4 regions of the Paenibacillus sp. FSL R7-0331 genome follow, and region 1 is predicted to be linked to each of the others. Evidence: predicted binding sites of a transcription regulator. Region 1 holds the regulator's gene; each other region holds the start of a gene.
What was found. Region 1 encodes LexA, which represses DNA repair genes until DNA is damaged. Its sites were predicted from a motif close to CGAACATATGTTCG; they were not measured.

Region 1 (7,907 bases):
GCATATGATTATGCTCCATACGGTTTGACGAACAGCCTGCCAAAGATACCACAGCAATAACGGACAGTGCAGCTGCCAGCTGCTTAGGTCTGATCATCCGGCATCCTCCCGATTGAATAGTAAGGTTCCCTTCGAAGCTTACAACGCGAGTAATCCATTCTGTATCTATTATACATATAATTTTAACTATTGCTCCGGCATTAAATCGTTAACCGCATTAAATACGCATATTCCCGTATCTCCTCTGACTATATCCCCCTCCAATTCACCCTTCTTCCAGTCACTGCATAAGCTGTCGCCATAATGACTGTAGAAGGGTTGTTGAACAGATTGATTAGCAAAGATCCTGTGTATCACATCTTGAAGCTGCTGCAGGAACAGGGAGAGCCTAACTTCAGGCAAACCGGCATGGATGAAAGAGACTTTGCGGCTGCACTGAAGCACATTGTCGACGCGGGTTATACAGACAGCAGCGGAAGCGGTCTCACTCAGGCCGGGCTTGATTACATCACCGGTTACGAAAGAAGAATCAGCGACAGCCGGAACTAAGTGCCACAGCGGGGGGGTCCCATAAGCCATGAAATGGCTGGGACACCCCTTGTTTTGGAGTTGGATGGACGTTTGCGCTCGGTGAGGACGCTCCGCGAACGAAACGTTGTTACAATCGCTGTGCCCTCCAGATTTTTTTCATTCCCCTTAGCGGTGAAAATCCGGAGACCAAGGCGACCGCTATCGCTTTCCACAATTATTCCGTTCTCTCCGCTCTTTAAGCGGGAAATGGAAATGGACTACAATATTTATAAAAACGCAAAAAAAAAAGAAACCTCTCTTTTGGTAAAATGGAGTTGCCACACAACCATTTCAAAGGAGCGGTTTCTTTTGTACATTCAATATACCATGGACCAACTTTGCCTCCAATGAATCTTTTTTGAGTATTAAGCTTTTGAAGATAGAGGCCTGTCTCCGCTAGTATACTTTTGGGACAGCCTTAAATGTACCTGATTATCTCCAGCCTTTCCGGCGGCTGGTGTTATCGGCTTTAATTAGGGCCGGTGCAATTTGTTACGCCGCGCTTCCTTCCTTCGTCTCCGTTTCTTACGGTTAAGGACAAGCTCCAAAAAGAGCTCAACAATAACCCCTACCAGATCAGCCATCAGCTTCCCTCATATTTCGGTGCCAAGAGCACAGCGCTTAGAGATTGCCGTCCTTTTTGACCGTTTCATACCGTTCACGGATTTCCAGGTTTTTGGCATGATTGTATAAATCCAAGGCTGCAATCGCCCTGAGAGCAAGCTTAACGAACAGAACAAAGACAACGATCCCTGCCCCTATGCATGCCAGCCACACTAAAAAGAAAAACACACTGAATGCTCCGCTAACAAAAAATCCGGGTTGGCTTATCATCGTATATATCAGCTCCTTAACATAATGTATTTATTGAGTATACCTTATCTGGAATATTATGTATGTAATGAGCGGTAAATCACACGCTTAAAGGCATTCTAAGCCGCATAAAAACAATAAAAAAGCCGGCCTCCTATGCAGGAGACCGGCCCGGAAAGATTCTATAGTGATTGTACCAGCGGAAGCAGCTCAGAGAGATGACCGATTCTATAATCCGGCTGAATCTCAGGATCAGGCGCTTTCTCTGTCCGGTTGATCCAGACGGTCGTCAGGCCGGCAGACAAGCCGCCAAGAATATCCGTTGTAAGCTTGTCGCCTACCATAATTCCCTGTTCAGGAGCAATATCCAGCAATTCAAGCGCATGCCCGAAAATCGCCTTATCCGGCTTACCCTTGCCGAAGCTGCCTGAGATGACTACATGATCGAAATAAGGAATAAGCTCAGGTACGCCGTCCAGCTTCTCCTGCTGCAGGGCCGGGCAGCCGTTGGTGAGCAGCAGCAGCTTCACTTTACCGCGCAGCTCATCCAGCACCTGCAGTGTTTCTTCATACATATAAGGACGGCTGCGGCGCTCCTCACCGAACTTGGCCGCCAGCCGTTCAGCCAGCGCCTCATCATGTATACCGAGGGATGCCAGGCCGCGGCGCCAGGATTCCTTGCGGTATCCCGGGGCAAGCTGCTCCAGCTGGCGGAATTCCTGTTGCTCTCCGGCAGTAAAGTTTGCCCATAGCGCTTCGAACGGATTAATCCCGATCATCTTCGTGAACGGAAACGTCTCATACGATTCATAGAGGCCTCTGGCCTCCCTACGGACCGCAGCCTCCAGCTCCTGAGGGTCCACTGTCTCGCCCGCTGCTTCGCAGGCGGCACGGAAGGCTTCCTCAACACTCCGCTCATCCCAGAGCAGTGTATCGTCAAGATCAAACAATACGGCGGTAATCGGCATTATATCGCTCCCTCTCCCCATGCTGGTCTATCTTATCTTTCTATTCGTGCACTACTTCGATATTATTCGCTTTGGCGAACTGCTCCAGCCGTGCTCCCATAGCCGCTGTATCATAACGGTTCAGGAATCTGGAGAACACCCACTGCTTGCGCTTGCCTTTATATTTGAGGGAAACCATGCTGCGGGACAGAATAATCTTCTCAATCTCTGCCGCCTGCAGCCAGCGCTCACGATTAAATTTTATAGTGGAAACTCTGGCCCGCTCAACCTTCAGATAAGGACGGCGGAAGAAGATCAGGGCTGCCAGTAAGAAGTAGAGGACAACGCCCAGCCAGTTAGCCAATATCCCCTGGCCTCTCGCTTCGTCAATGGAACCCACTACCCAGAACATAACACCTAGCAGCAGCAGAACGATAGGAAATACAATGTTGCGTCCTTTGAAAATATCGCTGCTTCCTGCAGCTGTCGATGATTTTGAAGCATAAATCGTTTCCTTGCCTTGCTTCTTTCGTTGCATATTAACTTGCTTTGAGTTGCGTTGAACCATTCTTTCCCAAGAACGGGCCATGTGAGTTCCCCCTAGTCATCCTAAAATATCTATGACAAAGACACAGGACTAATGTGTAAGCCCTTTGTTGCCCTGATCATCGTTGTCCACGATCTCAATCGTATCCAGCTGTGCACGGAAGTTCTTGCGGATGTTGCCAAGATAAATCTCGCGGAGCTCGGCGCGTTCGGCCAGTTCCTCTTCACTCAGGCCGCTGCTCTTCTGCTTGCGTGCCAGTTCATTGATGCGTGCGACCAATTCGTCAATATTCAATGCGTTCCCCTCCCTTTAAATTCATTCTAACTTTGCCATGAGAAAAAGAGCTTGTCAAGGTCTCCTCCCTGAAAGCTCTTCCTGTCGTAACTATAATCTCTCTAACCATTAGTATGCAGGCAGCGTAAGCACATCTCCGGCCCGTATTGAGCTCCCCGAAAGCCCGCTTGCCTTCTTAATTCCTTCTATATATACAACCGTCCTCATCTCCGACGGTTTATGTTCAAGCGCAATGCTCCACAGTGAATCTCCGCGTTCTACGACTACACGTTCAGCCGGAGTTATCGGGGATACTGAACCTGCAAACACATTGCCTACCACAGTAAAGCCGGAAATCACCAGCATCAGAATCAGGGCAAGCTTCAACAGTTGGCCTCCGTTGAACAGGCTCATCAGCGACCCGTATAGGGATGCTGATGTATTCTTCAAGCGGGTTACATATTCTAAAACAGAGGCATCGGCAGTCTGAACCTCATGTGTCTCATCATAGATGCTGCGGTAAGTACTGTATTTTAACAATTTCATCGACCTCCAAACACTTGTTCTTAAATTTGAGATTACTATAACACGAACATGTGTTTTGATCAATAGATTTTTTCGAACAATTGTTCCCCTTTTTACTTTGGATCTATTATGCCTCCCTGCCAGTTGCATCCAAATGCTATTAAAAAATAGTTAGAACTTATGTTTGTACGAACGGAAGTTCTATGTTATAATTTTCCCAAACATACTATATGGGGTTGATTCCAATGTCAAAGATTTCGAGTCGTCAGCTGGCGATCCTGGAATTCATACGTAACGAAGTCCGCAGCAAGGGTTATCCTCCGTCCGTCCGTGAAATCGGGGAAGCCGTGGGCCTTGCCTCCAGCTCAACCGTACATGGTCATCTGGACCGTCTCGAGAAGAAGGGCCTGATCCGCCGTGACCCTACTAAGCCTCGCGCAATAGAGCTGCTTGGACAGGAAGATTCAGAGAATGTACATCAGTTCGTACAGACGGTTACCCGCATTCCTGTTGTAGGTAAAGTCACCGCCGGGGTGCCGATTACCGCTACCGAGAATATTGAAGATTATTTCCCGCTGCCTACCCATTATGTCGGTGACAACAAGGTGTTTATGCTCTCCGTATTAGGAGACAGCATGGTGGAAGCCGGAATTATGGACGGCGACTACGTTATTGTCCGCCAGCAGCAGACGGCAGACAACGGGGATATCGTTGTAGCGATGACTGAAGAAGATGAAGCTACTGTTAAGACCTTCTATAAAGAACGTGACCATATCCGCCTGCAGCCGGAGAATCCGGCTTATGAACCGCTCCGCTTGAACCGCGTTACCATTTTAGGCAGAGTCATCGGACTTTTCCGCGATATTCACTAATTCTTTCCACTTGAGGCTGCTCCGCATAATTGCGGAGCAGCCTTTTTCCTGCCTAATCATTTGGATTAACAGCTTGTCCGCCCCCGATACTCCTGCCCCCATCCGTCACTGGTAACCGCATCCGTACTCCGCACATATTCTGGTATGAGAAGGAGTGCTGATAACTATGCCCAATTACCGGATTATTGTTGATCTGTCGCAGCGTATGCTGTATCTCCTGGATAATGATATTGTGACGCGGGGTTTCCCTGTAGGGATTGGCACGATGCTGACTGCTTCACCTGAAGGCGAGTATACCATTATTAACAAGCAGCCTAATCCCGGCGGGCCGTTCGGTGCTTTTTGGATGGGATTGTCCAAACCCCATTACGGTATCCATGGCACGAATGACCCTGCCTCGATCGGCCATATGGTCTCACACGGCTGTATCCGGATGTATAACGAAGACGTACTCGCCCTATCCCGCCTTGTTTCCATCGGAACAAGGGTCACTATCAGGCAGTAATTGCACACAGCAAGGGGCATCCCGAGCAGCCATATTACGGCTTGCGGGATGCCCCTTATTCTTCTATATTCGCGATGTTCTACAGCACGCTGCGCAAAAGTCTGATGGCGATTCGGTTCAAGCGCAGGGCTTCCCGGATCGACACCCTTGCTGCCAGCAATTCACGTCTGGCCCGGCTGGGATTAGGCAATCTGCGCAGATTCTCGTTAATTTCTTCAAGCCGCTCCAGAAGGATAGACCGCTGCGCCAGCAGGACACGGATTGCTCTGCGGATTCTTAAGCGTTCTCTTTCTGCCATATTAACACCTCTTTTACTGTTTTATAGTATAAGAGATGCTGCAGTGGCTCTTCCTGCCTGTGTGAATTGGCAGCTGTTATTTTTCGGGTATACGCACACGGAACTCAAAATCCTTACGCCTGTAGGTCATACCGCCCAGCTCTATGTATTCGGGTGTCCATCTTTGCAGCGGACCGGCACAATCCGCAAAGACCGGCGGCTTCCCCTCCTGCACCTGCAATACATATATATCCGCCTCAGCAAGCGCTGCAGCAAATAAATCCGCATCACATACCAGTACCTTATAAGTCGTGTTCATCCGCTTCCTCCTTGCAGACAGATTCATCTACCTTACGGCCAGCATAAACAAATACTTTTTAAATATAACACAATTGGTAATGTATGTATGTGATAATTTCCTTAGCTTGCAGAAGAAAAAGCATCACCGCAAGCTCTCTGTTAGCGAAAGCCTGCTGATCATGCTTTTTCTACTCTTTATTTCCTAGCCCCAGGTGTAAAAAACCACCAGAACCACAATCATTAACGTCGAAGCAAAGGACAGCCAGGTAAACAGCCGGTCCCAAAAATTATTTTTCATCTGTCTTATATACCACCAATATTGTACTGCGCTGATGCTCAGCCCCGTCACGTGAAGATTTAACGACCGAGCCGTAGCAGATATTCACTACCTGCTCTTCCGCCAAGCCTTTGAGGAATTCATTCGCTTTGTTCTCCGCATAAAAATTATCCCCGTCCACAAACTCTTTTACCTGTATCATGGTATTCTCCTTTTTCGTTGTTCTCATACTTGCTATTGTATTGGTACACATGAATTAGATAGCAGCGAAATGCACATGGCGCATCACCCCTCCACTAACATTTAATGTAAAATAGCCCTAAATGAACAGTAAGACATTCCGCAGAGAGCTGCGAAATGTCTTACTGTCTGCCTAGCTTAACACCCGGTGTAAGAATGGTCAAATACTTTTTACACAATTATACAATGGCCTGTTCTGTCTCATCCCTCCGGTAATCCGGTTTCAGCTTCAACGCCAATAACAGCAAAAACCCGCCAGAATCATTATCCTGGCAGGTTACTCTAAACCTTATATATTTAAGTTTGAGTAAGAAGAAATTTCTGTAGCGCAAGTTCAGTCCTGGCTGCCTCCGCGGCCGCTTCAAGTGACGGAATCCACAGTATGGAATCTTGCCTGATATAATGGAGTACGGCTTCACTGCTCCGGTCAAAATCCATCAGATGCTCACTCCCGGCCCGCTCCATCCGTTGTCTTGCGAGTTCCAAGACCTTGACATAATCAAGCCTCAGCTGCGTCTGTATTTCTCTGTCTACGGACCTTAATTTTGCCCAGGCAAAGACTCCGCCCTCCACAATCTGCTCTGAATCTTTCATATACTCAACACCTGAATGATCCGTAATAAATCTGATAACCCTATCTTCAATCACCCGGTAACGATCTATTATTGTGTTGTCATATTGCATTTAACACTCCCTTCCAACCTAAAATATGCAAGAAGGACCTTTCTGTCGCTCGCGCAGTGAAAGGTCCCTTGGATAAGAATCACACGAATAAGTTAGTTTAACCATAACCTATCTCCGGCTTAATGTATACCTTATCTGCTAATTTCTTTCAAATTAAGGGGATAAGCTGCCGCCGGGCCGCTGACAGAATGCTTTATTTCAACTGCTCCTTAAGCACCGCTCCAAGCTCAGCCGTGTAGCGCGTAAGCCTCAGGCTGATCTCTGTCCGCATAATGTCGCGCGTAAGCCCGAACCGCTCCTGGTAGCCGCGGAAAAAGATTTTATAATACATCAGAAAGTCCTCCTGCTCATCGGCGAGCACCCTGATGTTGCGCTGTCTGAGCTCTTTTTGCAGCCTGTAGGTGTCCTGCATCACCCGGTTTTGGATAAAGCGGCCGCCCATTAAGTACATCTTGGTAAGCATGTTGCCCGACCGTTCGATCTCCTCGATGCTCTTGCTTACCATCGTATCTATGTAAGGCAGCAGAATCAGATCACGGACCATCGTGCGTTCGTCATTTGTGAGCATCGTCCTGCTGTTATTCCCCTTCTCTCCCTTTTCCTGCTGCTCATACTGGTCCACATGCTCGCTCATCAGCATTTTGGTCTTCCATCTCTCGTTTCCGTCTAGCTTGCTCATTTATAATGACCCCCAATCTGTTCGGCACGCTCCAAAGCAACCCCGGATTCAAGCAAGGAGGAGGCACGAATGAGCGCCCGGCTGCCGTATCTGGTTTTGATCTGGTCAATGGCCCGCTCTTTGTTGTAGGTGCGGATCCGGTCATCGAATAAGGTCAGCTGCATTACGCTGTCATCGGTCAGCTGAGAGACGGATATAGCCAGCCGGCTCAGCGGCATCCCGGTCCAGTGATCCACAAACAAACGGTAGGCCGCCGCTGCCACCTCATGTGTCAGAAATGAGGGCTCGGGAAGGGTCATCTGCCGGCTGTAGGAATGGGAAGTGTTGCCGTCCGTCTCGGACACCGCAATCGAAACCACCGAGCCCATATAACGGTACCGCCGCGCCCGCTGGCACAC
Region 2 (7,907 bases), 1.2 Mb from region 1:
CGGATCTCGACAAGACGGCTATTTCTCTCAAAAAGCTGAATGACGCAGGTGTCCCTGTACTCTGGAGACCGTATCATGAGATGAACGGAGGCTGGTTCTGGTGGGGGCAGAAGAGCCGCTTCACCGAGCTGTGGAACCTCATGTTCGATCGCTACACCGTGTACCACGGGCTGCATAACCTGCTCTGGGTGTGGAGTCCGAATGCGCAGAACCAGTGGAGCCAGGAGCCGGCCAGGTATTATCCCGGAGCCGGCAGGGTCGATGTGCTGGCGCTCGATATTTATGACGGTGATTTCAAGGACAGCCATCATGACGGGCTATGGGATCTGGGGCGCGGCAAGCTGATCGCCATCGGTGAGAACGCGAAGCTGCCTTCTGCAGCGGTACTGGCCAAATCACAAAATAAATGGTCCTACCAGCTCACCTGGGCGAAGCTGCTGTATGAGCAGAACACGGAGCCGGTGATTAAGGCTTTTATGAATGACAGCTTTGTTATTACAAGGGATGAGTATAAAGCCTTGGCCGCCGAAGGGGAGCAGGCGCATCCTCCGGGAATCAAGGGTGAATATTTCAACAATATGGCGCTGAGCGGAGCTCCGGCACTGGTCCGGACAGATTCCATGATTGACTTTACGTGGAGACAGGGCAGTCCTGACCCGTTAATTAATGCTGATCTATTCTCGGTACGCTGGAGCGGCAGGCTTAAGGCTGAATTCAGCGAGACCTATAATTTCTACACTTATTCGGACGACGGCATACGGGTGTGGGTTGACGGGGTACTGGTAATCGACAGCTGGGTTAAGCAGAGCGGTACAGAGCGCAAGGGCAGTATACAGCTGATTCAAGGCAAGCTGCATGAGCTGAAGGTAGAGTATTATGAGAACCAGGGGGATGCCAAGGCTATCCTGATGTGGGAGAGCCACAGCCGGCCTAGAGAGGTTATACCACCCGGAGCATACGTGCTGGCTTAGCCGGCGATATTTGCAGGAGATCTCCAAATTTTTGGGGATCTTTTTTGCAATGAAGGCGCTTAAAATTTGAAATATGGGTGTTTCGAGCTTTTTTTACATTAATTTCATTTGCGCTTTACAAAACCCGCCATTATTCTGTTAAGTGGAGGGATTTGAACAGATGAAAAAAACCTTATACACAATTGTACTAATGATGGTAATGATCCTCAGCGCCTGCAGCAATAACAGCTCTGCGCCAGCCTCAGAAGAGGAGGTGCAGGAGACCGTACTGAACTTCTATAACGAGATGTCGAAGTTTGACGAAATGGGCAGATCCTCGCTTGAGAATTTCAATACGACCCTCACTTCGTATTCTACGGGAGCGGCTACAGATAAAGAGCTTGAGCAAGCCCTTGATTCGTTCCAGGATACCGCATCCGATATTGCCGGCCGGGTTAATGATGTGAAGATATCCAAGAGCCTGCCGGAAGACGTCGAGACATTGCTGAGAGATGCAGTGATTGCTTTCCAGAGCGCTTATTCCATTAAAGAGAAGGCTTCGCAGAGTGCGGCTTCCCCTGAGGTGACTGCTGACGAATTCAATGCTATGAACCAGCAGGCAGATGTGGCGATGCTGTACGGTATTTCCAAGGTAAATCAGGCAAGAGTGGCTGTAGGGCTGCTGGAAGAAGACAGCGCGGCTGAGACAGAGCTGGGGAGCGTTCCCGGAACTGTGGTCAGTACAGAAGCAGATGAGATTGGCGGGAATGCAGCCAAAACTCCTGTAAATAGCGGAACCGAATCCGGCAATTCCGCAGACTGAGATTAGCTTTGCTCAAGGTTATTATTTGAGGCGCTGTACAGCCTGGCTGTGCGCGCCTTTTGCTTGCGGTCTGTCTGCACATCAATTGATGTCCGGTTGACTGAAGCCGGCTGCTGTTATTTTTTTCTTCTTGCTTACGGGAGAGTCTGCTAATATAATACGAATACAAACATATGTTCGTGTGATTGGGATGTTGATGTGCGACTATAACTTGAGGAGGAGCGGCTATGGGCAAACAGCTGGAGGAAGGATCGCAGGAAGGCAGCCGGATAATGCTGAAGGATCAGGTACAGGAACCCCGCAGGGATGAGCGTGATATGCCGGGCATAGGCGTACAGGCTGCGCAGCATAAGCTGAAGGAGATTGAGCAGACGCTGGCTGTGTCACTAAGGAATCATAAGCGGGTAACTGTGGTGCTGCACGGTCCGGCTGAGGTTAGACAGATCAGCGGATTTGTCACCTCCATTCATACCCACTCGCGTGAAATTAAGCTGCAGTGGGCAGAGGAATGGAAATGGATTCAGGTGGATGACATTGAGGATGCCTACATTCTATAAGCAGCAGCGTAACAATACGGCCCGGATCAGCGCAGCAGGTTAATTAGCTGCCGGTTCTTCCGTCTTCTCATACGCAATCAGTGTGACTGCGCCCTTGCCTGTGATCCGGGCGAGGTCTGCCTCGGCCTGCCGGATGATCTCGACTGCGTCCTCTTGGCCGCTTAGTGCGGCTACCTTATAAAGATCACTGTGAATTTCCATGGATACATACCACCTTTCGCTCAAGTCAGTTCGTGTTATCTAATGTGGCCTATTTTGCAGAAAAGCATCCGGTTCTGATGTAGATGCAGCGAAGCTTAGGGCCAAGGAGCGGGAAGAACAGATTGTCTCGGGGCTTTTCGGAGGCAATTGATTTACTGATTGTGCGCGGGATCATCATCCTGCTGATTGTTGTATGGGGATGGCTGGCCTGGCATAGCTGTTTAGTATAGGAGTGGAGAGGGCCCTGGTATCCGGGGTCTTTTGTCTTCTAATGAGGCTTACGGGCGTTACGCATACTCTTGTTAGGCAAACCGTACAAGCAAAGCAGATGGAGCAGGCATCTACTGTATCAGGGGGTGAGGAAAATGCTGACATTAGATCAGGTGAAGAGTAAGTCGGCAGGCTGGCTGGGAAATCTTCATCCGGTTATATTGGCCGGAGCCAGTGCTCTGATCCAGCGCAGCTATGCCAAGGGTATCCCGATCGTCATCACCCAGGGCATGCGGACGATTGCCGAGCAAAATGCTCTCTATGCGCAAGGCCGCACGAAGCCGGGAAATATCGTAACGAACGCAAGGGGAGGCACCAGTTATCACAACTATGGTCTGGCGATTGATTTTGCCCTGCTGCTGCCGGACGGCAAAAATGTCTCCTGGGACATCTCCCGGGACGGGAATAAAGATAAAATTGCTGACTGGCAGCAGGTGGCACAGGAGGCCAAGAAGCTCGGTTTTGCCTGGGGCGGGGACTGGACCTCCTTCAAGGATTATTCCCATCTGGAGATGACCTTCGGGCTGACCACCGAGCAGCTGCGGGCAGGCCGGCAGCCGACAGTACAGCAGGTAAAGGATGCGCTGGCTGTCATTAACGGTACGGCTCCCGGAGCGCACCAGGCGGTCATGGTCACACTGAATGGTGTCCAGATTACCAGCGGTATGCTGGAGAACGGCACAACCTATGCGCCGGTGCGTGCGGTTGCTGAAGCGCTTGGTGCAAGTGTCACTTATGATGCTGCGAGCAGGACAGTGAAGCTTGTCAGGGAATAAGAACCACCTGTATAGATGATGCGCCTCATGGGGAAATTATCAGCGAAAGACAATTATCCTCAAAGGGGGCACATCACTTGAATAAGCTGGTCACGAGCCTTGCCTGCGGTACATTGTTATCCATGAGTCTTATGGGATCCGGTTATGCAGCCAACGCTGCTGGCACCGGTGGAGGAATGGGAGCGTCCATCCCGGACACCGGCAGAACCGGAATGCAGACTGAACGTATCCGTGAAACCAACGGTACCACAGGCACTCATATGCTGAATGGAACGGGTAACCGGATGATGAACCAGACCGGCAACACGATGAACCGCAATGGCGATACGCTGATGAACAGAGTAGAGCAGAGCGGTGATAAAATGATGAACAACGCCACCGGCACTATGCGTAAAGGCGGTAACATGGTGAACAACGCGGTCCGGGGCAATGACAACAGCTCCGTCTCCCCGCTGTCCACCAGCACCGAAACCGGCAGATACCGCGCCACCAGCACAACTACCAGCGCCACTGACAACGACAGAGGCTCCAACTGGGGCTGGCTCGGTCTGCTCGGCCTGCTGGGTCTGGCGGGTATGCGCAGCCGCAGCGGAGAGCGGGAACGCCACTAGCAGGTAACCTGCTGCCGTTGAGGCAGTTGGGGTGCTTGTGAATGACATGTCGCTGGACGACGGGTGTTACGGAGTTAAGGATGTTAGGGGTGTTCCGCCCTTCGGGCGGGTATAAGGGTGGGTCAGGGGTAGTGATGCCCCTGACTTTTGTTTGTTGGGTGCCTTTGATTTTCGCTTCCAACTCCCGATGGGGACTCCATTCCAACTGCCTTTGAATTAGCTCGTATTGTGCAGATGCGGGGATTAAAAGTAACTTTGCTCTTTAGTGTGCTGTTCGTTTAGAGTTACGACATCACTGAATCTGTATAGTGGAAAATGTTACGCTCTAGGACAAGCTCAGCCTATTTGGACTGGCATATAGTCTTGTCTTATGTAACTAAAAAATATTTGTGATTTTGATTGCGTATCCAATAGATACGTGATATGATATTTCTTGTCGCGTTACAACGCACATTATATGCCGGGGTGGCGGAACAGGCAGACGCACAGGACTTAAAATCCTGCGAAGGGTGACCTTCGTACGGGTTCGACCCCCGTCCTCGGCACTACAAAAAAGAGAGCTCATCTTAAAGGATGAGCTCTCTTTTTTTGCATGAAAATTTGACAAACAGAAAGTCGGATTTTTTGGGAGCATATAAGGTAATGAAAGTGTATTGTAAACTAATTTTGAATGCATAGAAATAAAGTGAAAGATTAATTTATAAGGGAATAAAGATATGGAGATTACCGGGATTAACTTGAAGTATGGAGATAATCTGGACTTGCTTTATTTTAAAATTGACTTGGTGATGGAGTGATATAGAACAATGTTTTAAATATTTCTATATACTTTTGCCAGGATCTCATAAACTTGCTTTGCTTGGGGTCTTTTGTTTGGATCTAGATGAAGAAGCGTAATAATCATTTCTAAGATTGGTGTGGTTAATTGAACTGAGATGTCTTCTTGTTGTAAACATTTGCTGAATATTTGGTGTAAGGTTACACCAAGTGCATATAGGTCTTCTGGAAGTCTTGATTTGTTTAAAGGGTATTCCCTCCATTCTGGGGGTGCAAAACCTGGTGATCCCCAAGGTGTTTCATCAGGATTATCTATATTACATGCGCCTTCAAAATCTAAAGGCCTTAATAAATCATTATAATCTATAATTAGATTCATTGGCTTACAATCTCTCCAGACCCATCCACAGCTATGAATTTTATCGATTATTGATGTTAGCTGTAATCCATAGTTTAAAGCGTTCTTGAAAGAAATCCCTTTATTTATTAATGAGTTTAAATTTTCACCCTCGATGTATTCCATTACAACATAATAATTATTCTGGTAGATAAAAGATGAGAATATTTTTGGTACATCTATTCCATTTTCATTTAAACACTTTATGATCATTTCTTCATGTTTTAATCTAGAATATCCATCTGAGGAATCCCAGTTCGTCTCACCATTACTTCTACCTTCTTTTAGAATACAACGTCTAGTAGGTTTAACACTGAGATCAATTGAAGAATAAACCCCTCCTTTACCTCTTTGAGTGATAGCCTCATAAGCAAAAATGGTTTTTCCAAGAGGCATATCTTCTCCCGATGATTGAGTAGTATTTGCATGACTTATATTTGAAAAGGGATTGTTAAGCCAACTTGGAGCAGCAGAACCTGATGATCGAAGATCAGGAACTAGGTTGCCAAATAGATCACGAACAGCTGGAGTAACTGTCCCTCTGTAGTTCATATTAATTAATTTAAAGGCGCCATATCTATAATAAACGCAACTATTTTCTTTAAATCTTAAGTCAAAAGGGATTATTGGTGCATTTAAGTTAGTAGTCATATTATGTAACATTTCAGTAATATATAAAGCCTCTTCATTAGATCGTGGATAAACTGTTATGAATTTTCCAATTTGACTAAATCCATAATAAAGTCCGCTATTAATTTTGCCTAATTCATATAATGAAATAGGAGCTTTATAGAGCACTTCTAACTTTGATAAGAAAGGAGCAACACACTTAAGTACTTGCGAAGCGTTAATTATAGTCGAAGAGATATGAACTTTCCATCCTTGTTCTGGATCATCAGAGTTCATATAACGATTACTCCTCCAAATAGAATTTGGATGCATAATAGGCAAGAATTTCATGCAATCATATTCCCATTGGTGTAGAAGCCTTACTGGCAACGAATTGTTCTTCATAGTATCCTCCATGATTTTATTTTGAATGAGATAAGGGGAATAGATTCCCCTTATCACTAGCTCTTATTAGAGCAGTGGTGGCGAAATTAAACTTTTTACTCAAGGACAAGGGGTTGACAAGGTGGGAATTAAACCTGTATAAGCACCAGCGAAACCAGCAGCAGGAGCAGGAACTGTATAAGCACCAGCGAAACCAGCAGCAGCAGCAGGAGCAGGAACTGTATAAGCACCTGCAAAACCAGCAGGAGCAGGAACTGTATAAGCACCTGCAAAACCAGCAGGAGCAAGAACTGCATAATTACCGGCGAAACCAGCAGGAACAGGAACTGTATAAGTATAAGCACCGGCGAAACCAGCAGGAGCAGGAACTGCATAATTACCGGCGAAACCAGCAAGAGCAGGAACTGTATAAGTCCCACCAGGGGACTTTGGTTGTAGGTTCGCTAATTCAGTAGCATTAGTTGCTAAAGATTCAAGAAATTCCAATTGTCTTAATAAACTCTCGCCAAATTCTTTATCGGTTAAGCACTTGCTAATTATTTCTTTTAATTCCATATGTAAGTCTCCTCCTTTTAATGTTTATATAATTCATCTTAAATTACAAAAAAATACATGTTCGAAAGTTAATTCAACATTATTTTTTATTTTTATTGGATAAAGCGCAAACCAATTGCAGGTTGTAGTAGATTTGCCAGTTCTGTCTTTTTGATAGGCAATAATGATGATGGTTGTATTGGCCATAATAAACTTCCCCTGTGGTGTGCTGCAAACTATTGTCAATGATAGGAGTAGATGTTCTCAATTTTTCTCTCTAAATAATATCTTGGTTCTTTCCGTATTCTTTTATGAAACGTTTCCAAATTAACTATTGAAACGTTTCCACTTTGGTGCTATTATAATTTTCAGAAGAGGTCGGAGGTGTTAAATGACAAGCATTAAAGATGTAGCCAACTTAGCCGGCGTTGCTGTAGGTACCGTGTCCAGAGTCATTAACAACTCTGGCGCCGTCAAACCCAAGACACGCCAAAAGGTAGAAGAAGCCATTCAGGAACTGAATTATTTCCCGAATGAAGTGGCCCGGAATTTTAAAATGCAGAAATCCAAGATGGTCGCCTTATTGCTGCCAAGTATCTGGAATCCCTTCTTTTCTGAGCTGGCGTATTACATTGAGGATGAGCTGGACCGGGAAGGCTATAAGCTGATGCTGTGCAACAGCGGCGGCAAACCGGAAAAGGAGCTGTATTATCTCGATATGCTGCGGCAGAACAAGGTGGCTGGAATTGTTGGCATAACTTACAACGATATCGAGAATAATGTGAGCAATGACATTCCGATTGTAAGCATTGACCGGCATTTTAATAAGAAGATCACCTGCGTCACTTCGGATAATTATGAGGGAGGCCGTCTGGCCTTAAGAGAGCTTGTGAAAGCGGGAGCCAGGAAGCCGGCTTTTATGGGGAGTGTCACCTCTGTGTTCAGTGAGACCATGAACCGGAGAGAGGGTTTTATCCATGAAGCGCAGGTGTTGGGC
Region 3 (7,907 bases), 1.2 Mb from region 1:
TGTTGCTGAATTCATCTGCACTTTCCAGATAGTCATGTATCCCGCTGATGATCCCTTTACCCTGAAGGGTATACAGCCTGTTAAGCAGATTAAGCGCCGGAAGCGCCAGCTTATCGTCCGCAGGAGTCCTCAGCAGGGCGCGGAAGCCGGTCTGCCAGGCAGCATCGTTAACCAGCCGCGATGCCCAATCGAGCATATCCCGGAGTATACGCTGTTCCATTTGTTCCACCATCCCTTTTTTGTACCATTGTATGGGGACAACTGGTACGGGGAAGCGGCGGATGGCGGGATACCAAATATATTATTTAAATTTTAAATAAAATCTTCTCAACATGGCCAGCTGTACTCTTGTGAGCTTATGTATAGCAATCTGAATTCATTATCCCGGTTATCTAACATAACGCATAGGCAGCAGATCCAGTATATCCGTTTTGGCCAGACCCTCATTCTCAGGGATAATGACCTTGCAATCCTTGGCATAATCAGCAATCAGCTCCCGGCACATCCCGCAGGGCGATACTACCCTAATCTCATTGTCCTCACTGTCCGGGTCCGGGTGTCTTACTGCAACAATGGTGTCAAATTCCTTGTAGCCTTCCGAAATGGCTTTTCCGATGACCATCGCCTCCGCACATACCGTCACCCTGGACAGGCTGGCTTCCAGATGAACCGCTGTAAAAATCTCCCCGGTCCTTGTGCGCAGTGCCGCACTTACATGATGCCGTTCCCACTCGTAGCGCTTTTTGATAATCTCCTGTGCAGCAGCAACCAGTGTCTCGTCTTCAATCGAAATTTCAGATTTCATCTGCTGTTCCTCCTGATCATTCCGGACTTTTTCTTTATCTAGTATACTAAAATCTGCTAATTATAAGCTATACTGATTAGGCCGAAGCATCAAGAATACAACATAATCAGGAGGAGCTTGTGAAAAAAAAGAAATTATTCCCCAGTCTTATCATCATCATCCTGCTTGCCCTGGCAGCCTACTTGTTCGAAGAGACCAGCCCGTCTGTCACCACAACGCCAGCCGGCAGCGGTGAGGTAGTACAGCTTGTCTTTCCTTCAGACCGCTATCCTGAAACGGCCGGACATATCCAGGAGGCAATCAGAAACGGCGAGTCCGCCATCTGCACGATCAGCCGGGAGGATGCGGAAGAGAACCGTAAGGAATCCCTCAAAGGGGTCCCGACCAAAAAAGGCTATGACCGTGATGAGTGGCCGATGGCGATGTGTGCCGAGGGCGGTGCCGGGGCCGACATTGAGTACATAACACCCGGTGATAACCGCGGCGCCGGCAGCTGGGTAGGCAACCAGCTCGAAGGCTACGCCGACGGAACACGGGTGGAGTTCATGTTCAAATAAGCAGAAGAGGCAGCAGCTCCGCCGGGGCTTATACCGGAGGAGCTGCTGTTTAATGAAGCAATGTTAGAATAGACAGGCTTTTGTAATAATAACCAGCAGAATGAACAGAACCAGAATCGCATTGGTCGATGTCATCCACGGGCTTACAACCGGCATAACCGGAGGACCCTGATTCACTCCTCCAACATTGTTTCCGCATCCGCAACCGTAATCTGCACCCATTTGTAATTCCTCCTCTGAATAATTGATACTCACAGCACAGAATATGTGGCAGCTATCCCGGCAGTTTGGGCCAATCGGCAAACATATGTGTTCCCCTGCAGATTAATAATACGGCTCCATGGTGTCGATATATTGTAGGAATGCAGATAAACCTGGAATGAAGCGGCAGATCATATCCGGATACATTATCAGCTATCGAAATCCCTCAGGAGGTGCATAGTGGACATAGCCGCATTATCTGTTGTGATGGGCCAGGCATCACTTAAGCAGGCTGTAGGCCTGCAGGTTATGAGCATTGCCAAGAATGCCGCTGAAATTCAGGCGCAGAATATCGCCCAGATGCTTCAGCAGAGCCCGCATCCGAATCTTGGAAAAACACTTGATATTCAGGTTTAATTGTTTTATTCTTAGATACATAAGAACACAAGTTCTGGTATGATGCCGGTTCTCCTCAGCCCTTCGGGCTTTTCTTTTACTCATAAATACGAACATACGATCTTATCTAGAGGTGATAATATGCAATCCTATTACCAGATGACTGCTCTTGAGAGCTGGACCGAGGATTTATATCAGCGTCTGCAGGTAAAACGCCCGTCCGATATTTCCATTGCTTACATAGCCGAACGCCTCAATATCTGGATTCATTATCTGGATGTGCGCAGCAAAAGCGTAGAGGCCTCAGCGGGCATGTATACCATGTTCCTGGACAACCGGCTGCCGCCCGAGCTGCAGCGCCTTGAATTTCTTCATGAGCTCTGCCATCTGCTCCGCCATGCCGACAGCCGTATTCTAATGCCCGGACATTTCACTCAGGCGCAGCAGGACGAATCCGAACGCTTTATTCTCTACGCTGCTATGCCCTACTCCATGATCTCCGCCAGACCCTTGCCTGAACTGCGGGAAGATGCCGTATATCATATCGCCTCTACGTTCCAGGTACCTGAGGAGCTGGCCGTGCAGCGAATCGATCAGATTCAGAGGCGGATCTTCCAGGGTCAGCTGATGGCTGTGATGGAGCGGAGCGAAGAGAGAAAATTCATCCAGAGACATATTCGTTAACTTCCGCGGGGACAATACCCTCATAAGTCCTTAGAGGGGGAGCGATATGGAAGCTATTCAAGTTATCCGCTTATTACTATCTCATCCGGAATACAGCGTAGATGCGGTGCATCCTGAAATTCCCGATTTCGTCGGCATCGCGGCCATTGAAGTGGACCACGAGACCGAAACCTTTTCGATTCTGCTGCAGGAGCCTGAGGTATGAATACTTTGTTGAACAAAAAATGACCCCGCCGGCGTCCGGCAGGGTCCAAATCTATGAATAAGGGGGGTATGTCATTACTATACCTGCCTTAGCTTAATGCATTATGAAATTCTGCTGAAGTCCGGCTGAAATTTTAATTTTTTTTTGGAGCCGCAGCTTGTCCGTTTAATTCTGCTGTTAAGCCAGGCAGTATATTAATGAACCGGTTATGCTGCATTACCGGAACAGCATAGCTGATATCCACCTGACAGCAATAGGTTACATCTGCTTCGAATCCGCGGCCGCGCAGCTCGCGGGCGCTGGTACACTCCCAGATCAGCTCCCGGATTCGCTGCCCCGAAGACCGCAGAGCACCGATGCAGACCTCCGCCTCCGCAGATTTACTACCTGTCAGCTTAGAGAGGATGAGTCCTGCGCCCAGGTAATCCTCAATGCCGGGACGAAGATTATTCTCGGAACCGATCACATCAGGCCATTTCTCACCGCAGGGAACTACCGTAATCGCCGCCCTCAGCTCAAGCCTAAGCCGGTTGGCCGTTTCGGCGACAGCTGATGCATTCAGCAGACAGCCGACCAGCAGCGCAGGCGCCTGTGCTGCAATCCATGTGCAGGCCGCACCGTTCATGGAGCACAGGACAAAGTCGCGTTCATAATCAGCAGAGCTGAAGGTCAGCGGAGACAACGAATGGCCCCCTGTTCTTACAGCTTCCGCCCGTCCGCGGATTATCTCTGCACCCAGCTCCTTAGCGTAGGCTTTTGCCTGTTCATTGGCCGGCGGCGGATACGGATAAATGTTAGCCTTGTGCTGGACTGCCGTTACAACAGTGGACGAGAAGCTCAGTACATCAACGATAATAATGATGTCTCCGCGCTCCGCTGCAGCCCTCGCCCCTCTTTGGCCCCAGTCCAGTTTAATGTCATAGGGCGCTTGGTCAAAAAACACAGGGTCGCCCTCCTCTCTTGTCCGGATTCATCTCAGACCTACAAAGAGGGAGTTACCCATAGAAGGCTGCCGCCGAACCGCTAATCCTAATAATTCTTTAATTTTGTGGTAAATCTCCTGTTTGTCCCGTCAATCTGCCACAAAAAAAGCCCTGCCGTCGGCAGGGCCACATTCTATCCGTACAACTATACCCAGAAAGCCTTAGTGATGATAACCAGCAGAATGAACAATACCAGAATTGCAGCAGTAGAAGTAAAAGGACTGCCGTATCCGCAGTTCGCTCCGCCAACTGGACCTACATTTTCACCATAACAACCCATTTCCAATTCCTCCTTCATGATTGAGTACACCATAGCATATGTGATTTGCCTGCTGCTGACTGGGTGAAACGGCAATGTCTTTTGGCCCGGATTTTTTATTTGGAAATATCAATAAAGCCTTCACCGAACACATCGCGCACATCATGGATCGTAACAAAGGCATTTTTGTCTTCAGCGCGCACAATTTTTTTGAGCATGGATACTTCCTGTTTGCTGATGGCAATATACAGTACATTTTTGTCCTCGCCGGTGTAGTAACCGTAACCCCGCAGCACCGTTACGCCGCGGTCCATTAGCTCAGTAACCTTGGCTGCAATACGCTCATGCTCTGCCGAAATGATGGTAACTGCTTTTTTGGGATTCACCCCTTCAATAATGAACTCCATCGCCTTCGTTCCGATAAAGAGGATGACGAAAGTGAACATCACCTTCTCGATTCCGATAACAAAAACAGACAGTCCGGCAACAATCAGATCAAAGAACAGCAGCGCGTAGCTGATATTCCAGTCCCAGTACTTATTGGCCAGCCGGGCCAGAATCGTCGTTCCTGCAGTTGTACCGCCAACCCGGATGATTAATCCGATCCCGCCGCCGGCGAGCAGACCGGCAAAGATAGCATTAATTACCGGCTCACTGGAATTAATACTCCAGCTCTCGGTCAGATACAGGAACAGCGAATTAAAAGCTACAGTAATGACGGTATAAATAATCGTTTTCTTATCCAGCAGCTTGTAGCCGATAATTAGCAGGATTCCATTGAGTGTGAAGCCCACAAGAGCAGGTGACCATTGCAGCAGATAAAAAAGAATGATCGATACTCCGGTCACCCCTCCCTCGCCAAAATCATTAGGGATAATAAATACGTTGACTGCGAGCGCAAACAAAAACGCCCCAACAAGCAGCATGAACAGCTCATACACTCTTTTTTTCATAACATACGCCTCCAGTTACATTACAAAGCCCACAAACAAAAAAGCGACTAAAGGAGTCATGCATCCTTTAATCGCTTTGGGTAAGCTCTTTTGATACCTCTGATCATAACAAGCATCTGCCGGAATGTAAATACACGGGCTGTGTATTATTAGCCTATGGATACACCCGAATACGTTACCGGCCCAGTCACACTAGCCGCATTCAGCAGAATGTTCAAACTGTTGTTAGCCACCCCTAAAGAGTACGCATGATAACCTGCCGGTACGCTTCTGTCCAGAAATGACATCGCTATAGGCTGAATTGCCAGCAGAGCAAGTCCGCTTGCTCCCACATTATAAATAGGCTGGCCGTCCCGGTACAGGGTGAATACGACACTCGGTATACCCAAAGTAGTCTGGAACCCGATGCTGGCGTTTAACAGAACCGATCCGCCGGTAACCGTTGACAGCCCGAACTCTGCCAGGATCAGATTGGCTCCCGGTGCAAGAATCGGAATCGATATCGTCTGGCTGCCTGTTGAGGCTGTACTGCTTCCTACATCAATAATTGTTGCCATAATAACCTCACACATCCTCTCATCTATTCTACTTTCAGGATATGCGGGGAATGACTGATCAGCTTGTACGGATGAACAGTGGTATTCTCCTATTTATAGCGGAAGAGAGACAAGCATCCCTTTTAACGGCCCACGGTATGCTTCAGGAATACTTCTATCTGCTCCATATAACCTTCGACTGTGATTCTCCGCGGTGCGAACAGGCTGATCGCCAGTGCCCTCAGGCTGGAATCTGCCGTTGCTGTCCTCAGCATCGAGTGCTCGGTGTCCGGAAATACCCTAACGGTGAGCAATGAGGCCGGGCTGATCTGCCTGCGGTAAATATCCTCTGTCTCTTTTACATCTACATTCAGATCCTCTTCCCCTAACAGCAGAAGCACCGGAGATTGGAAGCTTTGCAGGTCGTTCTCAGCATCTGCCCGAAAGTTCTGGCTGACAAAAGACCAGCGCGCTTCAGACATTCTATCCTCCGGTCCATCAAGCTGCACATAGTCTTCATACGGTGCCCCTTGCTGCAAAAGCTCATTGACCCGCTGCTCGTAAGCCGCCTGCCCGCTAATCTCCTCTTGAGTATAGCCGTCCTTCAACATTTGCTGTTCTGTATTAAAAGCTCCCTGCCTTAGCCAGTTGATCGCCGGTGAGACGAGAATGCTGAATGCCAGCGGTTCTGCGGCTGCCAGCTCTGGTATAACCCAGCCGGCCTGGCTGGCTCCCCAAACCCCAATCCTGCTGCTGTCTATGGAAGGCTGCTCTCTGGCCCAGGCCAGGACATGGCGGGCTTCCTCTACCCGGTCACCGATGCTCTGATTCAGCCAGTTTCCCTCTGAGCCCCCGATTCCTCTTTTGTCCAGAGAGAGTGAAGCATAACCCAATGAGGCCATCCGTTCCCATAACGGCTTATATCCGTCATCATGAGAGGCATTTATCGGCCCGTCACCGTGAATGAACAGCACCAGGCCAGATTTGCCGGAGGAATGCTTGGGCAGCACCAGCGTACCGGTCAATTGTCCCTGCGGAGTCGTAATTTCAACAGGCTGTTCCACCATATCGAATGTATTCTGACGCACAATATATAGAGCTGCGCCAAGCAGAATAAGACTAACGACAATTATTGCAGCTATAATTTTCTTTTTCATATGAGCCCCCTGCATATCATATACGTCCATTTCGTTTCCCGGAAAAGAAGGCTGCGCACCAGGCTGTGCTCCTCCGAGCACACACTGAATGCGAGCCGTTCATACAGGCGTCTGGCCTGCTCGTTGCTGCCGGAGACATGCAGCCCCAGATAATGCAGCAGCGGCTGATCCTGCATATATTGCTGTGCCCGGCGCAGCAGTATTCCGCCAGTCCCCTTTCCCTGATGCTCCGGATGAACAGCAAGATCAGCTATGTAGCATTCTCCCGGCGACGGCTCGTGGTTCAGGAAATAGAGTGCGGTCAGGAGACGCAGTGTACTCTTGGTTCCAAGCTGCTTCAGCTCCTTCCATTGGGGCAACTTGGTATAAGGAGCAGAATGCGTGGATTGGGCGGCTGCCGCCGCAGACGGGTCATGGCTTTTGTGCCATTTTAGAGAAAGTGTACCTATGACCTGATCTCCCTGAAGTGCCACCATTCGCTTCGTTAACGGCCCGTCCGGAAACAGCTTCATCAGCTGCTCAAAAAACACAGCCAGTGAACCCGCATCCAGCTTCGTCAGCGCATTAAATTTCCCCTGAAACCCGTGTGCCAGCATAAAGCTGACATCGCGGTTGTACTCGGGCTGCATGGGTTCAATCATAATCGGCAGGCTTGTCATGCTTCCGCTGTGCCTCCCTCAGAAACGGCAGGGTCTACGCACAGCAACAGCTCATAATGAAGCTTATCCCGGCCGAAGAGGGAGAGGTATGATTTTTCAACGACGATTAACGGGCATGTCTCTGCTTGAAATTCCCGCTCAGCGTGCCGGCAGAACTGCCTGATATGCAGCTCAAGCTCAGCCTCACCGGCAGCCTGCAGCGAATAAGACAGATACTTTCCGGCCGGAAGGATGCGATCGCTGTTCTCCAGTAGCTTCCCGGCAGTATACAGGGTAACCACACCCGTTCCGTCATAGATATAGTGGACATCGGCTTCAAACAGATCCTCCATCCGCCCTTTCTGTTCAGCCAGCATTCCCGCACTAAGCACTGCTTCGGCATCGAGCTCGAACCACTTTTGCAAAGCCAGCGCTTCACGCCGTTTTACACTATAGGCCTGATGCTCCTTTTGAAACTCCCGGTGCTCCTGCAGCACCTTGCCGATAAACTGCTGCAGCTGCTGTAGCCGTAC
Region 4 (7,907 bases), 1.2 Mb from region 1:
AAGGGAAAAATCCCTCTAACGAGCCCAAAAGTAGCAATTCAGCCGCGAGCAAAGGGAAAAATCCCATTAACGAGCCTAAAAGTAGCAATTCAGCCGTTAGCAAAGGGAAAAATCCCTTTAACGAGCCAAAAGTAGCAATTCAGTCGCGAGCAAAGGGAAAAATCCCATTAACAAGCCCAAAAGTAGCAATTCAGCCGCGAGCAAAGGGAAAAATCCCTTTAACGAGCCCAAAAGTAACAACTCAGCCGCGAACAAAGGGAAAAATCCCTCTCACGAGTCCAAAAGTATCAACTCAGCCGCGAGCAAAGGGAAAAATCCCATTAACGAGCCCAAAAGTAGCAATTCAGCCCCCAACAAAGGGAAAAATCCCTCTAACGAGCCCAAAAGTAGCAATCCAGCCGCGAGCAAAGGGAAAAATCCCTCTAACGAGCCCAAAAGTAGCAATTCAGCCGCGAGCAAAGGGAAAAATCCCATTAACGAGCCCAAAAGTAGCAATTCAGCCGCGAGCAAAGGGAAAAATCCCTCTAACGAGCCCAAAAGTAGCAATCCAGCCGCGAGCAAAGGGAAAAATCCCTCTAACGAGCTCAAAAGTAGCAACTCAGCCGCGAGCAAAGGGAAAAAACCCTCTAACGAGCTCAAAAGTAGCAACTCAGCCGCGAGCAAAGGGAAAAATCCCTTTATTGATACCGATACGAGCCGCCAGCTTTGTATGTCCTAACTCCTATCTCCTGAATCTCCTAGCACCGGTCCAAGCCCTAGCACCCATGCCCTTAGCCGCTCACTTCCGCTCCCGGCTAACCAGCATCACCGCCCACATCCGCTCCCGGCTAACCCGCTTCAGCGCTCACTTCCGCCCCCGGATAACCGGTTTAACCGCTACAATTGTAATGCCCTTTTTCTTATCCCTTTCTTTCGCATCCGTTCCCATCCCGTCAGGACCGGAAGATCCCGGCGGGCGCGGCGGCGGTGACAGCGGTGCACGCAGCAGCATGCTGACCCAGACCAGAGCCAGAGCGCCGAAGATCGGGTAGAATAATCCAAGCAGCGAGCTGAAGCCGAACTGGCTGAACAGATAGCAGAACAGCATCAGCAGAGGGGTGACAAGCGCTGGAGCGACCGGAAGGCGCTGCTGGAGCTGGACGCTGACGCCATAAATATTGGCGACGAAGGTGCTGAATATTTCCAGGAAGATCAGCAGCAAGTAGATCAGCTGTACGATTGAGCCGAGCCGGAAGGCGATGCTGCCCATCGGCACTTCGTATTGCAGAATGCCCGGCATCTGTGAGCTCATGGCAAAATGAGCGGCAAGCAGCATGAAGCCGATGCCGATACCGCCGAGTATTCCGCCGCGCACCAGCGCTTGTTCATCCTCCGTATGGCGGGCGAGGGGAACCAGCACGGCCTGGGCCATTCCAAGATTAAAGGCGGTATACAGCAGCGGTGACATCCAGGCGCTGAAGGTGCTGTGATCTGTGTGCAGGAAGAGGAACCGTTCGGCTCCCGGCAGCCCGAATGTATTAAAAATAATGATAAGCGACAGAGTAAGCATCAGCGGCACAACGAGGCTGTTAAGCTGCATAATGCCTGAAATCCCGCGCTTCAGCAGAATGAATGAGCCAATCAGTGTAATCAGCAGCCCCGCCTGATAGGGAAAGCCAAGATGCTCCTGAAAAATAGCCCCGGCGCCGGCAAGCATAATGCTGTTGACCCCGATCAGAATGACCATGGTGAACAGGCTGATACGGCTGCCCGTTTTTTCTCCAAACAGATGACGGTTAAAGTCCTCATAGGAATCTGCGCCGGTCCGGCGGGCGATCACCATCATCTTGGTTCCTAGCCAAATGAACAGTACCGTCGACAGCATGATGGTCAGCAGCGCCCAATGGCCGTACCGGGTAAAAAAACGGAGAATCTCCTGGCCTGTAGCGAACCCGGCGCCGACAATCGTCCCGATATAGGTGAAAGCAATCTGCAGCGTACGGACATGCGATTTCATAGCTTCACTCCTTATGTGCTGTGATTATAAAAATGGGCTGTGCCCGCCGGATTGCCTTGTGCAGTCCATATAGTACAGGTTATGATGATAGCCAGAGGGACATGACTTCCGTGCTGGTGAAATGAACGGCTGTGCATGTGGAATGTCTGGAATTATTAAGGTAATGGAGGTACTAAGTCATGGAAGTATTGAAACAGCGGATTTTAGAGGAAGGGGTCGTCCTATCAGATCAGGTGCTGAAGCTGGATGCCCTGCTCAACCACCAGGTTGATCCGATCCTGACGATGGAAATGGGACGGGAGTTTGCCGGGAGGTTTGCGGATGCAGGCATTACGCGGGTGGTTACCGTAGAATCCTCGGGTATTGCCGTGGCGTTTGCCACCGCTCTGGAGATGAAGGTGCCGCTTGTATTTGCCCGCCGCAAAAAAACGCTTTTGGCTGATCCTGATGCCCTGTGTGAGCGGGTTCCGTCTTTTACAAAAGGAATTGTCACTGACATTATGCTGTCACGGCAATATATTTCATCAGCAGACAAGGTGCTTTTTATTGATGATATTATCGCTAACGGTGATGCTGCGCGCGGACTGATCAAAATCATCCAGCGCTCCGGGGCTGAGCTTGCCGGAATGGGCGTGGTTGTCGAGAAATGCTTCCAGGCAGGGGCGCGTACAATCAGAGATCAGGGAATTCTGCTGGAATCACTCGTCCGTATAACCTCACTGGAGGACGGCAAGGTTCATTTCGCCGATTAAACCGGTGACAATTATAGGAACATAGCCTATTTTTAAAACATCTTCTTTTCACCCTATAAGTTTTCCTTTATAATAAGGTTTAGACATAGGAGAGGAGGCGTCACAATGGGGAAAGAACCGGTGACAGAGCAATTTTTTATTGATAAACTAACCGAGGCCAAGGATCATTTCGAGCGTGCGCTGGATTGTAAACACACAGAGTTCGACGATCTGTATCCCTATATGATTGAACATCCTCAATTTTTCTGGTACAAACGTTATGTTGCATGGTCGGAACTTTTGACGATCACTAGCCTGTGCGAAGAGCTGGAATTCAACTGGAAACAGAATTTCACAGAGAATCAGGTTGAGTATCTGGAGCAACGTGTGATGTCCGCTAAAGTTCTTGACTTCTGGTTTGAGAAGAATGAAGCGCTGATATAGGATCTTTGTTAAGGATGAAAGACCCAAATGGATTCTCATTTGGGTCTTTTTTTGAATAGGACAATCTAGTGGAAAGGAGGGATGACCATGATCAGCGATGAACAGCTGGATGCCTACCGCATATCCGGTGAGAAGGTGCGCGTTATCCGTGACGCTATTGAGAGTAATGATGTTAGAGGCATCATTCTGGCCTGGGATGATACACAGGTGATGGTTCGCCGTCCTAATAAGCATGTTGTTAAGCTAGACCGTAATTATGTATTTCAGCCATACTCGGAGCCGCGCAAAGGTCTGGAGGATTTGTAGGTAAAATAGCAAAAAGAGCAAAGCCCCCGTCCTTATCATGACGGGGGCTTTGCTGCAGTTAATCTAACGGAATTCAGATGGACATAGCCATCTGCTCGACGCTTTCGGTCTTCGGCAGCACTGCAAGCTCGGGATTAAGCCCCAGATATGCACGCATGCGCTGCATCATCTCATTGCGGAAGCCCGGCCACTGGATATTGATGTTACCGGTATAACCCCGGCATGCGTAAGAAGCTTCGACACCACGCTGATCCTGGCGGATCGTGGTGATCTTAAGATTGTGGGAGGACAGCTCGCGTGTTACCTCCTGGAGCATCAGTGAAGTCTTCTTCGTTGCGCTTGTCACCAGCTCCATATAGAGCTGAGGGGTCTTGAATAATCCGCTCCTGCCGATTACACGGCAATCGCGTTCAAATACTTTATGAATAAACGTCAGCAGCAGATAGCTTCTCACAAGGGACAGTTCGTCTTTGGTTATATCTTCAGGAATAATGGGTGTGTTCAGAGTAGTTCTGGTAGTGGTCGCCATATAAATCACCTCATTTATAGTATGCGAACTTCTGTTCTTATTATACCTTGAATTTATAATGAAAAGCAATAATTATCCAAAAAATAATGAAAAGAAATGAAATAATAAAAAAGGTTGACTCTGATATTTGTACATGATATGATCTATCTTGTGGTCGCGAAAGTGACACTCATAATTTGCGGTCATGGCGGAATTGGCAGACGCGCTGGCTTCAGGTGCCAGTGGTAGCAATATCGTGGAGGTTCGAGTCCTCTTGACCGCATCCTATTGAAGAAGACCCGTAATCGCTTAGGCGATACGGGTTTTCTTTTTGCTATGGACAGATGGTCACTGAATGTCAGTTTTATGTGGAAACCTGTAATGAACACTTGACATAAGCCTTTAAAGCCACTATATTTGCACTTATTAAAAGAGTTATAATAACTTGCCGTTATGAAAGGAGCCGTTATGACCGTATCCCATAATACACATCAGGTCAAAAGGATAAATGTAGAGCTGGTGAAAAATACATTGAAGGCCGCGGGGACCGGAACGAAGGCATCGATTGCCGGTATGACACAGCTGAGTGTGGCTACTTGCGGCAGTATTTTGAATGAGCTGGTCCGCAGCGGGGAGGTGCTGGAGCTTGAACTGGAGGAGTCGAGCGGCGGGCGTCCTGCCAGACAATACATGTTCAATGCTGATTATGCCTGCGTGCTCTGCCTTATGGTGAGAACTGAAGGCGGACGGCATTCCGTATCGTACATAGTGGTTAATCTGACAGGAGACAGGCTGGATGAAGGGACCCGTGACTTTACCCGGATTGATACGGATACAGTGGATCTGCTAATCGGAGAGCTGACCCAAAAATACAGCAATATAAAGGCAGCCGGCATCGGCATACCGGGAGTCGCACACCGCGGGGTAATCGGCATCTGTGATGTGGCTGAGCTGGCTGGAGTCCCTTTGGGTGAGCAGCTCAGCGAGAAGTACGATATGGATATCATTGTTGAGAATGACATGAATGCTACCGTGTACGGTTTTTATCAGCTGCATAATCCGGAGGAGGACCAGCCGTTTGCCGTAGTCACCTTTCCCAGGAATCATTTTCCGGGAGCAGGCTTTATCGTAAACGGGCGGATGGTGGCGGGGATAACCAATTTTGCCGGAGAAATCTCGTACCTTCCTTCTGCATACACTCGGGAGGAGCAGCTTCAGCGGCTGCATAAGCAGGAGACCTTTATCCCCATGGCGGCCCAAATGCTGGCTTCGGTCATCACGATACTCAATCCGGTCTCGGTAGCCGTTACCGGCGAGCTGACAGACCCCTCTATGACGGAGGAGCTGCTTAACGGGTGCCTGGAGCATATTCCGCAGGAGCATATGCCTGCGCTGCTGATCAAAAATAACACACAGGAAGAATACATGACCGGCATAACTGCCCTTACGCTGGAGAGTCTGACGTACAGGCTGCAGCTGGTTGAACGCAAATAATAACGGGCATCAAGCCCGGTCTGAGTATTTATTTTGTCCATAATCAACATTCACATCTTTCAGGAGGCCTTCACGTTGAAACAGCGTACAACCCGATTTAATAAAACCTATGCGATGCAGCTTGTTACAATCTTTTTGGGCTTTATCATCTTCGGGATATCGGAGAATATTAAAGGACCGGCTATTCCGCGGATTCAATTAGATTTTCATTTGAACGAGGAGCAATTGGGAAGCCTGCTGTCCCTCAACGCTCTGGGTTATCTTATTGCGTGTTCGTTCACCGCTATATTGGTCCGTAAATTTGGAATTAAAGCGACTAGCATCATTTCATTTGCCTCCATGCTGCTGTCCGGTATTTTTATCTTTGTCTCGCATGCTTATCCGGCTTTTGCCGCCTCTTACTTCCTGATGTATATCGGTAACGGGATGCTGGAAATTGCCCTGGCTATACTGGGGGCGCGGATTTTTGTCAAAAATGTCGGTACGATGATGAATCTGTCCCATTTTTTCTATGGATTAAGCTCGACTGTTGCCCCGCTGATTGCCACGGGGATGATGTCGGTTCAAGTATCCGGCCAGGAACTGGATTGGCGGGGAATGTATCTGGTGATGCTCTCCCTGTCTCTGCTGCCGATTATAACGGCGCTGCGCAGCACCTTTCCGGGGGATGATCTGCCGGCTGAACAACGCACGCCCTTCAAAGAATTACGGCGGGATCCGGCCTTATGGTGGATGGTGCTGATCCTCTCCTTCGGCGTTGTGTCTGAGCTGGCTGTCGGCGGCTGGCTGGTTAATTTCCTGGAGAAGGCTTACCGCTGGGATACCGTTAAGGCCTCCGGCCTGCTGTCCGCATTCTTCCTGCTGTTCTCAGTCGGCAGGCTGGTGCTGGGACCGTTGACTGACAAAATCGGCTTTACGCTGTCGCTGATTATCTTCTCGGGCTTCTCAGCTGTCTGTACCTTTGCAGCACTTGCAGGAGGTGAGTCCTGGGCATTCCTGTTTGCTGCCGCCGGCCTTGGGATTGCGATGATCTATCCGACCGTTATGGCCTTCATAGCCAAGCGTTATCCGGGCGGAAGCGATACAGCCATTACTTTTACAGTTACTATGATGGGGCTGGGCAGTGTGATCGGGAACTATATAATCGGCTTTGTTATCGAAGCGGTAAAGAAGATGTATGGTGAGAATGACCCGGACGCACTGCTGCGCGGGCTACAGGCGGGATATGGATTTATTGGTCTGTGTGCGCTGCTGTGTGCGGTATGCGGCTTCGTTCTGTACCGCTTCCTGAAGAAGCGCGGCGAGCTGATCTAACCGCAATAGCCAGCTTATCAGACACGAACCATGCTCTAGCCGGAGAATCCGGTTCTCATAACCGGTTTCATTGATGCAGGAACCAGTCCGGGATCTTGGCAGTACACGGCCACGGCCTGCATAATTTGTCCGGATGGTCGCAGTGGCATTACTAATACTGAATGATTACAGCCGCGGGTGACGGCACCGGAATAGGCTTCAGAGAAGCTGAGGCGTTGGCTTGTTATAAGTACGATCTGAAGGCGGAGTAACTGCTGCGTTCACTAAGAAAAGGTGCTTTCCTGTTATAGGAGAGCACCTTTTCTGTGTTAATTCAGGCTGATCTTAAGCCGTCTGTAATACAGCCAGGTTCTGCTGACAAAGGAGCCGAAGATGATGACCGAGACAAGCATCAGCAGAATATTGGTAAGCCGCGCAGGGTTGGCGCCATCACTGCCAGCACTGCCGATAAAGACTGTAAGATTCAGCGAATAGAGCAGCAGCATAGGCAGGAAAAGCAGAGTATAGTACATGGCGATTCTGCGCGCATGCTTCAGGCGGTGGAACGGATCGCTGTACATTTGCGGGCGCTCTTCACCCTGGTCATACTCCTTGCTCCATATCGTCCATTTGCGGGTAGAAAAAGAGGTACTGAACATGTTCCTCCAGCCAGCCGCCCTGTGCAGCTCGAAATAATCCGGGTCTGCAGCAAGCTGATAATCCGCATGATAATTCACCAGCCGCGGACTGCCTTTAATGAAGTAGAAACTCGTGCCCAGCCGTCCGACCTTGTACAGGTTGTATCCGCGGCGTTCCTGATTCTCAAGCCATTTCTCCAGCCGGTCCGGGGAGTACATCCAGCCAAGTCTCAGACGGACAGCCCTGCGGCCTGCTGACAGATGCATAGGCTCGGCCTTTTGTGCCCGCTCATTCTCGCTGTAGTAGTGCCTGCTCTCAGTTCTGATCTTGTAAAGAGCTGTCACGGCGGCTGTAAGAAGCAGCAGAAGAACGAAGCCAGCAAGCCCGGTAACCAGCCACATGGGGCTTTTCACAACATGGACAGGTGTGCCTGACCATACTGAAGCAGCGAGAAGAGTCAACGGGATGATGGTAATAACAGCTGCATACACGGTTA

Region 2: R70331_RS22270 (YolD-like family protein) is a predicted target of LexA. The motif match lies at 1,940-1,953, and genes of this name have one in related genera.
Region 3: R70331_RS22295 (ImmA/IrrE family metallo-endopeptidase) is a predicted target of LexA. The motif match lies at 2,070-2,083, and genes of this name have one in related genera.
Region 4: R70331_RS11020 (YhjD family protein) is a predicted target of LexA. The motif match lies at 4,031-4,044, and genes of this name have one in related genera.

Annotation. Positions count from the first base shown of each region.
Region 1 is NZ_CP009284.1:3,935,399-3,943,305, forward strand. It holds gene R70331_RS16565 (FixH family protein) at 1-97, opposite strand, end outside; gene R70331_RS16570 (hypothetical protein) at 322-549, shown strand; gene R70331_RS16575 (hypothetical protein) at 1,192-1,404, opposite strand; gene R70331_RS16580 (HAD family hydrolase) at 1,566-2,351, opposite strand; gene R70331_RS16585 (hypothetical protein) at 2,392-2,919, opposite strand; gene R70331_RS16590 (DUF896 domain-containing protein) at 2,968-3,171, opposite strand; gene R70331_RS16595 (LysM peptidoglycan-binding domain-containing protein) at 3,280-3,690, opposite strand; gene lexA (transcriptional repressor LexA) at 3,921-4,547, shown strand; gene R70331_RS16605 (L,D-transpeptidase) at 4,714-5,052, shown strand; gene R70331_RS16610 (hypothetical protein) at 5,132-5,350, opposite strand; gene R70331_RS16615 (hypothetical protein) at 5,427-5,648, opposite strand; gene R70331_RS16620 (sporulation protein Cse60) at 5,917-6,108, opposite strand; gene R70331_RS16625 (hypothetical protein) at 6,444-6,740, opposite strand; gene R70331_RS16630 (YhjD family protein) at 7,024-7,509, opposite strand; gene R70331_RS16635 (DNA polymerase IV) at 7,506-7,907, opposite strand, start outside.
Region 2 is NZ_CP009284.1:5,166,916-5,174,822, reverse strand. It holds gene R70331_RS22280 (glycosyl hydrolase) at 1-971, shown strand, start outside; gene R70331_RS22275 (hypothetical protein) at 1,132-1,773, shown strand; gene R70331_RS22270 (YolD-like family protein) at 2,001-2,330, shown strand; gene R70331_RS31925 (hypothetical protein) at 2,370-2,531, opposite strand; gene R70331_RS22265 (M15 family metallopeptidase) at 2,897-3,577, shown strand; gene R70331_RS32180 (WGxxGxxG family protein) at 3,655-4,188, shown strand; tRNA gene R70331_RS22255 (tRNA-Leu) at 4,648-4,733, shown strand; gene R70331_RS22250 (class III lanthionine synthetase LanKC N-terminal domain-containing protein) at 5,000-6,304, opposite strand; gene R70331_RS31655 (hypothetical protein) at 6,476-6,931, opposite strand; gene R70331_RS31650 (hypothetical protein) at 6,965-7,117, opposite strand; gene R70331_RS22240 (LacI family DNA-binding transcriptional regulator) at 7,302-7,907, shown strand, end outside.
Region 3 is NZ_CP009284.1:5,175,096-5,183,002, forward strand. It holds gene R70331_RS22280 (glycosyl hydrolase) at 1-220, opposite strand, end outside; gene R70331_RS22285 (cytidine deaminase) at 389-805, opposite strand; gene R70331_RS22290 (NucA/NucB deoxyribonuclease domain-containing protein) at 925-1,362, shown strand; gene R70331_RS31660 (hypothetical protein) at 1,426-1,584, opposite strand; gene R70331_RS31225 (YjfB family protein) at 1,804-1,980, shown strand; gene R70331_RS22295 (ImmA/IrrE family metallo-endopeptidase) at 2,101-2,643, shown strand; gene R70331_RS31665 (hypothetical protein) at 2,690-2,848, shown strand; gene R70331_RS22300 (2-phosphosulfolactate phosphatase) at 2,982-3,791, opposite strand; gene R70331_RS32355 (hypothetical protein) at 3,977-4,111, opposite strand; gene R70331_RS22305 (YitT family protein) at 4,207-5,043, opposite strand; gene R70331_RS22310 (hypothetical protein) at 5,193-5,600, opposite strand; gene R70331_RS22315 (alpha/beta hydrolase family protein) at 5,723-6,736, opposite strand; gene R70331_RS22320 (GNAT family N-acetyltransferase) at 6,733-7,395, opposite strand; gene R70331_RS22325 (MerR family transcriptional regulator) at 7,392-7,907, opposite strand, start outside.
Region 4 is NZ_CP009284.1:2,694,046-2,701,952, forward strand. It holds gene R70331_RS10990 (hypothetical protein) at 1-103, opposite strand, end outside; gene R70331_RS11000 (YkvI family membrane protein) at 845-1,996, opposite strand; gene R70331_RS11005 (xanthine phosphoribosyltransferase) at 2,176-2,748, shown strand; gene R70331_RS11010 (hypothetical protein) at 2,854-3,171, shown strand; gene R70331_RS11015 (hypothetical protein) at 3,259-3,477, shown strand; gene R70331_RS11020 (YhjD family protein) at 3,551-4,006, opposite strand; tRNA gene R70331_RS11025 (tRNA-Leu) at 4,185-4,268, shown strand; gene R70331_RS11030 (ROK family protein) at 4,454-5,479, shown strand; gene R70331_RS11035 (MFS transporter) at 5,594-6,793, shown strand; gene R70331_RS11040 (DUF2812 domain-containing protein) at 7,102-7,907, opposite strand, start outside.